DNA from 2 places in the Halomonas sp. 11-S5 genome. Region 2 is predicted to be linked to the other one. Evidence: predicted binding sites of a transcription regulator. Region 2 holds the regulator's gene; the other holds the start of a gene.
The links. The regulator FNR, encoded in region 2, switches genes on or off when oxygen is low (the NO sensors DNR and NnrR bind a similar motif). The targets are predictions, from matches to a motif close to TTGATNTANATCAA.
Positions count from the first base shown of each region.

Region 1: the regulator FNR is predicted to act here: its motif matches at 1,719-1,732, upstream of OP497_RS03335 (OmpW family outer membrane protein).

Region 1 covers NZ_JARANW010000003.1:61,271-67,358, reverse strand. The annotation lists gene putP (sodium/proline symporter PutP) at 1-1,105, shown strand, start outside; gene OP497_RS03340 (hypothetical protein) at 1,299-1,592, opposite strand; gene OP497_RS03335 (OmpW family outer membrane protein) at 1,817-2,449, shown strand; gene OP497_RS03330 (YqcC family protein) at 2,683-3,015, opposite strand; gene OP497_RS03325 (DUF3549 family protein) at 3,313-4,338, shown strand; gene OP497_RS03320 (RimK/LysX family protein) at 4,362-4,799, shown strand; gene rimK (30S ribosomal protein S6--L-glutamate ligase) at 4,831-5,739, shown strand; gene OP497_RS03310 (hypothetical protein) at 5,848-6,088, shown strand, end outside.
Region 2 covers NZ_JARANW010000002.1:63,839-69,926, forward strand. The annotation lists gene OP497_RS01855 (heavy metal translocating P-type ATPase) at 1-1,443, shown strand, start outside; gene ccoS (cbb3-type cytochrome oxidase assembly protein CcoS) at 1,440-1,655, shown strand; gene OP497_RS01865 (sulfite exporter TauE/SafE family protein) at 1,655-2,353, shown strand; gene hemN (oxygen-independent coproporphyrinogen III oxidase) at 2,451-3,833, shown strand; gene fnr (fumarate/nitrate reduction transcriptional regulator Fnr) at 3,950-4,693, shown strand; gene ttcA (tRNA 2-thiocytidine(32) synthetase TtcA) at 4,862-5,782, opposite strand; gene OP497_RS01885 (3'-5' exonuclease) at 5,874-6,088, opposite strand, start outside.

The DNA.
Region 1 (6,088 bases), on a different contig from region 2:
TATCGTCATCGTGATCTTCTTCGCGGTTTACACGGCCTCTGGCCTGGTGGCAGGCGGCAAGCTGTTCGAAAGTGCGTTTGCCGGCGTTCTCAACATTGGTGGCATGAGTGACTATGCGTCGGGCGTTGTCATCACACTGGGCGTGGTGCTTGCCTATACGGTAGTTGGCGGCTTCCTGGCCGTGAGCATGACGGACTTCGTGCAGGGCTGCATCATGATGCTGGCCCTGGTGATCATGCCGGCGGTGGTGCTCTTTGGCGAAGGTGGCGGGGGTTTCTCCCAGGCCTCACAAACCCTGAACGAGGTCGATCCTACGCTACTCTCGTGGACGGAGGGACTGACCATTGTCGGCTGGCTGTCTGCGGTGACCTGGGGTCTGGGGTACTTCGGGCAGCCGCACATCATCGTGCGCTTCATGGCCATCCGGTCTCAGAAGGATGTTCCGATTGCCCGTAACATCGGCATGAGCTGGATGCTCATCTCCTTGATCGGCGCGATCTCTCTTGGCATCTTCGGGCGTGCCTATGCAGTACGCAACGGCATGAATGTCGAAGATCCGGAAACGATCTTCATCATCCTGGCGGACCTGCTGTTCCATCCGCTGGTTACCGGCTTCCTCTATGCGGCACTGCTCGCTGCGATCATGAGCACCATTTCCAGCCAGCTCCTGGTGTCGTCTTCCTCGCTGACCGAGGACTTCTACCGCCTGTTCCTGCGTAAAAAGGCTGGGGAAAAGGAGGTCGTCGCCATCGGCCGGGCTTGTGTCGTACTGGTGGGTCTGGTTGCCGCCATCATTGCATCCGATCCGAACTCCAAGGTTCTGGGGCTGGTCAGTAACGCCTGGGCAGGCTTTGGTGCGGCGTTCGGCCCGCTCATTATCCTGTCGCTGATGTGGCCGCGCACCAATGGGGCTGGCGCCCTCGCGGGCATGGTGGTGGGTGCCCTCACCGTCATGCTCTGGATCTCACTGGGCTGGAACGGAAAGTTCATGGGGGGACCCGGCGTGTACGAGATCATTCCTGGCTTCATCGCTTCCTTCATCGCCATCCTGGTGGTGAGCAGCGTGACTGCCGACGCCGGTGAGTATCAGCACATCACTCGCTAACAGAGCGCGAGAGCGCGTCTAACGCACTGAAGGTAAAGAAAGGGCTCCTGCGGGAGCCCTTGCCGTTATCGGGGCGACAGGCATCGCTGTCCGCGACTGTCTGGCGCACACGCAGAAAAGCCGCCTTCGGGCGGCTTTTCTCGTTTCTGGCTGGCCTTCTGCTCGAAAGCGGCGCGCTGCCCGTCGCGACGGATCAGGCCATGGCCGCCCGGACCAGCAGCACCAGGGTGAAGGCACCGAGCGCCACCAGGCTCCAGGGGGGCGTGGTCATCCGCCGCAGCCAGTATTGGCGCGCCTCCAGCCCCATCGGTGCCATGAAGGCCGCGCCCAACGCCCAGACGCCCAGCCCGATCAGCGGCAGGCGTAGCCCCATCGGCAGCGCGCTGATCAGGGCGGGCTGCCACAGCAGCCACAGCGCCAGCGCCGCCGCCAGCAGCATCGCCCCCAGGGTCACGCCGGGCAGGCGTCGACGTATCTTGATCTCCATCTCGGCTCTCCTTGTCGCCTGCTCCCAGTCAAGACGATTCACGGCCAGGATGCGAGTTCCCAGCGCGGCATGCCACCGCCCCTGGCGTCTTACCTTTCGCACCTTCATGGCACTGACAACCGACCCTTGCGCTGGATCAATAACTCCCCACCCCTGCCGCGATAGACTGCCGGCATGTTCCGTTGCGGCAAGCGGCCGCACCTTCGTCAACCAGGAGTCGACCCATGCACAAGACCGCCCTCCCCACCCTGCTCGCCGCCGGCATCGCGGCGGCCGCCTTCACCGCCAGCACCCAGGCCTTCGCCTACGGCGCCGGCGACTTCTTCACCCGCGTGGGCGTGGCCAAGGTCGAGCCCAAGAGCGACAACGGCGAACTCACCGCAGACAATCTTGAGATCGATGTCGAGGACGATAGCGCCTTTGCCTTTACCCTGGGCTATCGCTTCACCGACAAGCTGGGCGTCGAGCTGCTGGCCGCCGAGCCCTTCGACCACAACTTCAACATCGCCGACGGGGCTGTTACCGGCTCCACCGACCATCTGCCGCCGACCCTGACCGTGCAGTACTACCCGCTGGGCGGCACCGCGGCCCGCGTCCAGCCCTATGCCGGCATCGGCGTCAACTACACCACGTTCTCCGATGAAGAGATCGTGGGCGGCGGTGACCTTGAGCTGGATGACTCCTGGGGCGCCGCCGGCCAGTTGGGCGTCGACCTGCTGATCGACGACCACTGGGCGCTCAACGCCGCCGCCTGGTACCTGGATATCGATACCGATGCCAGCCTCGACGGTGACGACATCGGCACGGTCGAGATCGACCCGGTGGTGGTGATGGCGGGCCTCAGCTTCCGCTTCTGATCGCTCCGCCCAACACCACGAGGCCCGCCATTCGGCGGGCCTCATTGCGTTCGGTGCCTTCAGGCGCCTAGCGAGGCGAATGCCGCGAAAGATCCAACTCTACCAGGGTCGCCTCGTCGAGCCCGGTGACCGCCTCCACCGCCGAGCCACTTCGCCCGGCGGGCAGAGCCGATGCGAGCCGCGACCCGGCCAGGATTCATGTTGCTGCCGTAGGCGAAGGACCAGGGCATGGCTCAGTTCTCGGTGACCAGGCGGTCGATCTCCTCAACCACGCGACATAGCAGCAGCCGGTCGCTGACGCGCGCGCCCTCCTGCGTCAGCCAGGCCTCCACCGCGGGCGCCACGTCGCACGTCGATGGCATCGGCGAGCGCGATTCGACCAGGGCCTCCAGGCGCACGATGAGCACGAAGCGCAGCCACTGGGGCAGCGTCATGGTGTCGATGCAGAACGGCTGGACGCTGCGGTAGGCCTCCGGGTCGGGTCGCTCCATGCGCCACAGGTCGGCGGCCTTCATGGTGGCCTCGAGCTCGCGCAGGGCGGCGCCGAGTTCGTCGTGAACGGTCATCAGCAATCTCTTCGGTGCATGTGGGGCCATTATCCCCGTTCGGCCCCGCCGCTGGCCACCCCGCGGGCCTTGGCCCATCCGGAAGCGTCCCCGTTACCCGCCTTGTGCACAGTGCACAGATATCCTGAACGGGCCTGTGGATAAACGTTGGAAAGATCTCCCCTGGCCGCTTCCCATGGGCCGTGGGGCAGACTGGTCAACAACTGACCAACGACGGGTCGCGACGACGACCCTCACGGGCGGCTGACAGCACCCCGACACCGCGGTAGAGTGCACGGTTCCTGACCGGGAGACAGCATGCAACCGATCCACAGCCTTCACGACTTCTTCCTGCGCAGCGGTGCCGAGGTGAGGCTCTACCACCTGGGCCGCCGGGTCGAGCCCTGTTCGCTCGACACCCTGGCCGCCTTCGAGGCCGGCGATCTGGCCTGGCCGGCACCTTGGCGGGGAACGGCACGCCTGGCCATGGTGTTCCGCCTGGGCGACCTGGAGGACCCACTGATCTGGTTCCTGGCCTTGCCGCTGGACGAGCAGGGCCATCTCGACCCGGCCCCGCGGGACGCCTTCGTGCAGCGCCTGCTGGAGACCCTCGGCCACGGCGTGCAGGACCTGGGGCGCACGCAGAGTGCCGGGATCGACAACCTGATGCAGGACAACCCCCTGGCCTTCAGCCCCACGCTGCCTTTCCAGGCCGTGCTGCATGCGCGCGCCAGCCGGGATGCGGGCCTTCCCGCCAGCCAGCACTTCGAGCCGGCCGAGGCCTACCTGACCGGGCAACAGGCGATCGACTGGCGCGCTCTGGGCCTGCAGGGCCTGGCCGATGTCGCGGTGCGCCTGGACGCGGACACGAGCCGAACGCTGGCCGCGCGCCTCGACACCCTGCCCGGCGAGGTGCTGACCTCGCTGTGCTACTGTCTGGAGCATGTGGCGATTGCCGACGACCTGGCCCGCGCCCTGCGCCGTCGCGGAGAAGCGGCGGGCCGCGCCGGGGACATCGAGACCTTCTGCGCCTGCGTGCGGGCCATGGGCGGCGCCTCGAGCGAGCTGGCCGGCGCCTGGTTCGACGTGCTGCTCGATGACCCGGACGCCTGCGGCCCCGACCTGCTGGCGGCCATCGCCGGACGCGGCTGGCACCACCTGGAGGATGCCGAGCGCCTGCCCCGCTTCCTCAACCGCCTGGCCGAGACCCCCGGGGCCGACTTCACGGCCGTGGCCCGTGACCTGGCGCTGATCCCGCGACTGCGCCTGCCGCTGCTGATGACGCTGCGCGAGGCCGGGGCGGACTCCGCCATCGGCCGCCGTCTGGCCGGCCTGTCACGTTGAGTGCAGAGACCTGGGAGGAAATGATGAAAGAACTGCCCTACACGCCCAAGGCGGTGATCGGCCGCCGCGAGATGGTCACCCTGCCGGAACTGCACCTGACGCTCTGCGCCAAGGCCGATACCGGCGCCCGGACCTCGGCGCTGCATGCCGAGGACATCGAATCCTACGAGGAGGATGGCCATCTCTGGGTCGGCTTCACGACCCGCAGCGGTGGCCCCGGCACGCCGTCCCACGTCCACCGCATGCACCTGCATGACCGCCGGCGGGTGACCAGCTCCAACGGCCAGGCCGAATGGCGCTACGTGATCCGCACGACGATGCAGCTGGGCAGCCTGGCGTTCCCGGTGGAGCTGAGCCTGACCGACCGCCGCGACATGCGCCACCCCATGCTGCTGGGCCGTCGGGCCCTGCGCCGCCTGCTGGTGGCGCCCGGCGTGGCCTTCCTGCATGGCGAACCCTGACCCTTCCCGGCCATCGACCCTGGAGCCCCGAATGCATATCGCGCTGCTGTCCCGCAACCGCAACCTCTACTCCACGCGGCGCCTGATCGAGGCGGCCGAGCTGCGCGGCCACACCGCACGGGTGGTCGATACCCTGCGCTGCTACATGAGCATCGCCTCGCACCACCCCTCGATCCACTACAAGGGCAAGGAGCTCGAGCCCTTCGACGCGGTGATCCCGCGCATCGGCTCCTCGATCACCTTCTACGGCTGTGCGGTTCTGCGCCAGTTCGAGATGATGGGCACCTATGTGCTCAACGACAACGTCTCCATCACCCGCTCCCGCGACAAGCTGCGCTCGCTGCAGCTGCTCTCGCGCAAGGGGCTGGGACTGCCGATCACCGGCTTCGCCCACTCCCCGGACGATATTCCCGACCTGATCACCATGGTCCGGGGCGCCCCGCTGGTCATCAAGCTGCTGGAGGGCACCCAGGGCATCGGCGTGGTGCTGGCCGAGACCAACCAGGCCGCCGAGAGCGTGATCCAGGCCTTCATGGGCATGAAGGCCAACATCATGGTGCAGGAGTACATCAAGGAGGCGAAGGGCGCCGATATCCGTTGCTTCGTGATCGGCGACAAGGTGGTGGCCTCGATGAAGCGTCAGGCCGCCGAGGGCGAGTTCCGCTCCAACCTGCATCGCGGTGGCAGTGCCAGCGTCATCCGCATCACCCCGGAGGAGCGCTCCACGGCGATCCGCGCCGCCAAGGCCATGGGGCTGCGGGTGGCCGGCGTCGACCTGCTGCGCTCCAACCACGGCCCGGTGATCATGGAGGTCAATTCCTCGCCGGGGCTGCAGGGCATCGAGACGGCCACCGGCAATGACATCGCCGGGCTGGTCATCGAGCACCTGGAGAAGAATGCCGCCCCGCGCCGCAAGGTCCCGCCTCGCCCCAGGGGCTGAATCCTCAGCCCAAAGGCTAACGGGGAAGCGGCAAATTATTGATCCCCGGGGGTGGCAAATGGGCGGCGACAGCCCCACAATCTGCGTCACCGGAGGAGGTGACCGCTCATGTTTCTCGACAATCGCCAGGTGGCGATGGACAGCGCCCTAGAGGCGATGGCTGATAGCATCGACTACTTTCAGGACAACCTGGAGCGCTTGCGTCCCGCGCTGCGCGACAGCCTGAAACCCCACTACGAGGCGCGGGCGACGTCGATGCACAAGCTCCAGGAGCTGTCGCGCAAACACCTCAACCTGCTGCCCCGCGACGCCGATGTCGAGCGCGACGACTACATGTGGCTGTGGAGCC
Region 2 (6,088 bases):
CTGGTCAAGCCCGGCCATGGCGTGCCGGCCGACGGAGTGATCGAGTCCGGCGAGTCGAGCCTCGACGAGTCGATGCTCACCGGCGAGTACCTGCCGGTGAGCCGCGGGATCGGCGATCGCGTGACCGGCGGCAGCCAGAACATCGAGAGCCCGTTGACGGTGCGCGTCACCCACGCCGGCGCCGATGCCCGGGTCGCCAGCATCGTCGATCTCACCGACCGCGCCTTCGCCAGCCGGCCGCGCATCGCCCAATTGGCGGCGCGCATGGCCCACCACTTCGTGCTGCAGGTGCTGCTGATCTCCCTCGGGGTGGCCATCGCCTGGTGGTTCATCGACCCCTCGAGAACCCTCTGGGTGACGCTATCGGTGCTGGTGGTCACCTGTCCCTGCGCCCTGGCGCTGGCCACGCCCACGGCCCTCACCGCCGGCCATGGCCGCCTGCATCGCCGCGGCGTGCTGATCACCCGTGCCGATGCCCTGGAGACGCTGTCGCAGCTCGACCGGGTGATCTTCGACAAGACCGGCACCCTGACCAGCGGCGAGATGAGCCTGGTCGAGACCCGCCCGATCGGCGACCCGGGCAGCGCGCTCGACGCGGGCCGTGCACGCAGTGTGGCGGCCGCCCTGGAGGCCCAGTCGGAACATCCCATCGCGCGCGCCTGGCGGCCCTTCCGCGAGGCCGACGTCACGGCCGACGAGGTGCTCAGCCGACCCGGCCAGGGCCTGGAGGGCAGGATCGACGATCGCCGCTGGCGGCTCGGCAGGCCCGAGTTCGCCGCCCCCGAGGCCCCCCCGGCGCTGCCCGGCGAGGGGCAGTGGCTGCTGCTGGCCGAGGAGGGCCAGCCGCGGGCCTGGTTCGCCCTCCATGACCGCCTCCGGGAGGATGCCCGGGAGACGGTCGTGGCCCTGCAGAGGCGAGGCCTGGCCGTGGAACTGCTCTCCGGCGACACCCCCTCGGCGGTGGCGGACATGGCCCGGCGCCTGGGCATCGATACCTGGCAGGCGGCGGCCACCCCCGAGGACAAGCTGGCCCGCCTCCAGGCCCTGCAGGCCAGCGGCGAACGCGTGGCCATGGTCGGGGACGGCATCAACGACGTGCCGGTACTGGCCGGCGCCGACGTGGCCATCGCCATGAACGGTGCCACCGACCTGGCACGCACCCGCGCCGACGCCGTCTTGCTCGGCCCGCGCCTGGGGCGTATCGTCGAGGCCATCGAGACCGGCCGGGCCACCCGGCGGATCATCCGCCAGAACCTGGCCTGGTCGCTGGTCTACAACATCTCGGCGCTGCCCCTGGCGGCCATGGGGTTCGTGCCTCCCTGGCTGGCGGCCATCGGCATGTCGGCCAGCTCCCTGGTGGTCGTCGGCAATGCCCTGCGCCTGACTCGGGACGCCCCCTCACGCCAGGTCGGCAGCGACGCCACCAGGCTGGTGAACGCATGAACATCCTCTACCTGCTGATCCCCCTCTCACTGATCCTGCTGGGGCTGGCCGTCTGGGCCTTCTTCTGGGCCGTCAAGCACGACCAGTTCGAGGACCTGGAGGGACCCGCCTACCGCATCCTCTTCGACGAGGACGACAACGACCGCCCGAAGGACGACCGGCGACCCCCTGAGCGTGACGCCCCCTGCGACGACGAGGAAGGCCGCGACTGATGAACCCCACCGGCCTCGACCTGCCCCCGCTGGCCGCCGCCTTCGTCTTCGGCCTGCTCGGTGGTGCCCACTGCATCGGCATGTGCGGCGGCATCATGAGCGCCCTGACCTTCGCCGTCCCGCCCAGCATGCGCAGCCCGGCACGCCTCTCCGGGCTGCTGCTGGGCTACAACCTGGGCCGGATCGCCAGCTACATGGTGGCCGGCGCCCTGGTGGCGGGGCTCGGCACCCTGGTCGCCCTCGCCCCCCAGGCGCGCCTGGTTCTCCAGGCCCTGGCCGCGGTGATGCTGATCCTGATGGCCCTCTACATCGCCGACTGGTGGAAGGGGCTGCTGCGAGTCGAGGCCCTGGGGCGCCGGCTCTGGACGCATCTCGAGCCGCTGGGTCGGCGCCTGATGCCGGTGGTACAGGTGCCCCAGGCGGTGGCCCTGGGGGCGGTGTGGGGCTGGCTGCCCTGCGGGCTGGTCTACTCCATGCTCGCCTGGAGCCTGGCCATCGCCGAACCCTGGCGCGGCGCCGCCCTGATGGGTGCCTTCGGCCTCGGCACCCTGCCGGCCCTGCTGGCCACCGGGCTGGCCGCCCGCCAGCTCGGCACCCTGATCCGCCACCCGGCCACCCGGACGCTGGCCGCGCTGTCGATCATCGCCTTCGCCCTCTGGCAGCTGTGGACGCTGCTGCGCGCCTCGGTGGGCCACTGACCCCCGACGCGATTCCCGCTTCGCTTGACGCAGCTCAACGCGGTCCCCGGCGCTCGGCGCTAGCATGAAGGCACGTTCAACCTCCGGAGTGCCCTCAATGTCCGCTCGAGCCGTCGTCGGTGACCGTCCCAGCGGCTCCACCCTGATCCGCGACGCGGGCGTGCTGCGCCGTCATGGCGCCGGTGGGCCGCGCTACACCAGCTACCCCAGCGCCGACAGCTTCACGACGGACTTCTCCGGCGACGACCTGACGGCGGCCCTGGCGCGCAGCAACGCCAGCGGGCAGGACCTATCACTCTACGTGCACGTACCCTTCTGCCGCCACAGCTGCCACCACTGCGCCTGTACCCGGGTGACCGAACAGAGCACCCGGCGCGCCGAGCCCTACCTCTCGCGGCTCGACCGGGAAATGGTGCTGACCGCGCGCCACCTGGAGGGCTCACGGGAGGTGTCGCAGCTCCACTGGGGCGGCGGAACCCCGACCTTCCTGACCCTCGACCAGATGAGCGATCTGATCGACCGGCTCGACGCGCGCTTCGGGCTGTCGGGCTCGCGTCACCGGGACTACAGCATCAAGGTCGACCCCCGGGACGCCGATGTCTTCACCCTGCGCCATCTCCAGGCCCTGGGCTTCAACCGCCTGAGCCTGTCGGTGCTGGACCTGGACCCGCGGGTCCAGCGCGCCATCAACCGCCACCAGCCCCGGGTGCTCACCGAACAGCTGATCGACGAGGCTCATCGGCTGGGCTTCCGCTCCCTGGGGCTGGAACTGATGTATGGCCTGCCCGGCCAGACTCGAGAGCGCTTCGCCGAGACCCTCGAGCAGGTGATCGCCATGGCCCCGGCCCGCCTGTCGCTGTTCCCCTACGACCACCGGCCCGAGCATTTCACCGCCCAGCGCCGGATCCGGGCCGAGGAACTGCCGCCACCGGGGGAGCAGCTGGCCATCCTCGACACCGCCCTCGCGATGCTTGCCGGTGCCGGCTACGTGCACATCGGCATGGAACTCTTCGCCCGCCCCGAGGATCCGCTGGCCACGGCCCAGGCCCGGGGCCTGATGTCGCGCAGCCTGAGTGGCTACAGCGCGCTTCCCGCCGGCGACCACCTGGGCCTGGGCGTGAGTGCGCTCAGCCGGCTGGGCGGCATCGCCGCCCGCAACCCCATGGCCCTGGGCGACTACGAGGCGCGACTCGATGCCGGTCGCCTGCCGGTGGAGCGGGGCCTGCGACTGACCGATGACGACCGCCTGCGAGCCCGCGCCATCGAGCGCCTGATGTGCGACATGCGCCTGGACCTGGCCGTGCTCGGGCAGGCGTTCGACCTGGATGCCGGAGCACACCTGAACGAGGCCCTGGCCCGGCTGGCGCCGGCCGAACGGGACGGCCTGGTGAGGCGGCGCGGTCAGTGTCTCGAGGTCACGCCGGCGGGGCGGCTGCTGGTCCACCGCCTGGCCGCGGCCTTCGATGCCCGTGCCGCCTGACCGGCACGGCGCATGGCATCTCGCGCTCACGCGGGGGAGTACCTCCTAAGGGAGGCTTTGCCGGTGGACGACAATCCTCCATACTGTGACGAGAGTCATCATTCATGGAGGAGAGCATGCCCGACACCGCGACCGGTAGGTGCCGTTCATTGCTGAACGAGACCCGCTGCCAGACGTGCAGCCTGAGCTCGCTCTGCCTGCCCCTGGCGCTCGAGGTTCAGGACATGGACCAGTTCGACGCCATCATCCGGCGTCGGGCGCCGCTCAAGAAGGGCGAGTCGCTGTTCCGCCAAGGCAGCTCCTTCACCAGCGTCTTCGCGGTGCGCTCCGGCAGCCTCAAGCAGGTGACCACCGAGGGCAGCGGCGAGGACCAACTCACCAACTTCTACCTGCCCAGCGAACTGGTGGGACTCGACGGCATCGCCGAGGAACGCTACCCCGGCACGGTCGTGGCCCTGGAGACCACCACGGTGTGCGAGATTCCCTTCGACCGTCTCGACGCCCTCTCCGAGTCGCTGCCCGAGCTTCGGGGCCAGCTCTACCGCAGCATGAGCAAGGAGATGCGCGACGATCGCCGCATGATGCGGCTGCTCTCACGCAAGACCGCCGACCAGCGCCTGGCCAGCTTCTTCACCAGCCTCTCCGACCGCTTCCGCCGTCGCGGCTACTCCCCCTACAGCTTCCGGCTCTCCATGTCCCGAGCCGACATCGGCAATTACCTGGGACTGGCCGTGGAGACCGTCAGCCGCATCCTGGGCCGTTTCCAGTCACAAGGACTGGTGGCCGTTTCCGGCCGCGAGGTCAACATCCTCGACCTGGCGGCGCTGATCGAAGTGGCCGAGGAGGAGGGCGCGCACTAAAGCTCGAAGCTCGAAGCTCGAAGCTCGAAGCTCGAAGCTCGAAGCTCGAAGCTCGAAGCTCGAAGCTCGAAGCTCGAAGCTCGAAGCTCGAAGGCAGCCTGAATCGAATCGCCCCCGTGACCTTGTCACGGGGGCGATTCGATTGTCTTGCCGCTTACGGCTTAAAGCTTACAGCTCCTGATGGATATCGATGCGGTCGGCCTGCCTCTGCGCCTGCTTCTCCTCGAGGCCGGCGAAGTCGAAGAGCTCGCGGTCGGCCAGCTGCGAGGGCGCTACGTTGGTGACCGCCTTGAACATGCTCTCGAGACGGCCGGGATGCGTCGTCTCCCACTCGGCCAGCATCTCCTTGACCACCTGGCGCTGCAGGTTGGGCTGAGAGCCGCAGAGGTTGCAGGGAATGATCGGGAAGTCCATCAGCCGAGCGAACTCGGCGATGTCCGCCTCGCGGCAGTAGGCGAGCGGGCGGATGACCATGTTGCGGCCATCGTCGGAGAGCAGCTTGGGCGGCATCGCCTTGAGGCTGCCGCCGAAGAACATATTGAGAAACAGCGTCTCGAGGATGTCCTCGCGGTGGTGGCCCAGCGCCACCTTGGTGGCACCGATCTCCTCCGCGAAGCCGTAGAGCGAGCCCCGCCGCAGCCGCGAGCAGAGCGCGCAGGTGGTCTTGCCCTCGGGGGTCTTCTCCTTGACCACCGAGTAGGTGTCACGCTCGAGGATATGGTACTCGACGCCGATGCCCTCCAGGTAGGCCGGCAGCACGTGTTCCGGAAAACCGGGCTGCTTCTGGTCGAGGTTCACCGCCACCAGCGAGAAGTTGACCGGGGCGTTGCGCTGCAGGTTGCGCAGGATCTCCAGCAGGGTGTAGCTGTCCTTGCCCCCGCTGAGGCAGACCATCACCCGGTCACCCTCATGGATCATGCCGTAGTCGATGATCGCATTGCCCACCTGGCGACGCAGGCGCTTGTGCAGCTTGTTGAACTCGCGCTTGCCTCGGGCATCGAGGCCCTCGAGGGTCGACGCAGGCTCTGTGGGGGACGGGCCATCGGGCGCGGCGGTGTCACGGGGGTCGAACATCAGGGCGTCTTGCATGGTCTCGGGCGCTGCCTGGGCGGCTGGAAATGACGGGCGCTATCCTATCACCCTCGCCACGGCCAGGCGAAGCGCACCCCGGGCACGAGGATCAGCAGAGCCGTTTCGCCAGCATGGGACCTCGCGCCAGGCGCAGATGGATGAGTGCCGTGGTGACGGCATCGCCCAAGGCGGTGTGCCGCCCCATGACCGGCACCCCCAGGCGCTCGGCCACCTGCTCGAAGCGCGGCCGGACATCCAGCTCGGGATGGCTGCGACGCAGCTGGCGCTGGTAGGTCTGGGCCACGTCGATGCCGGCATTGGGCA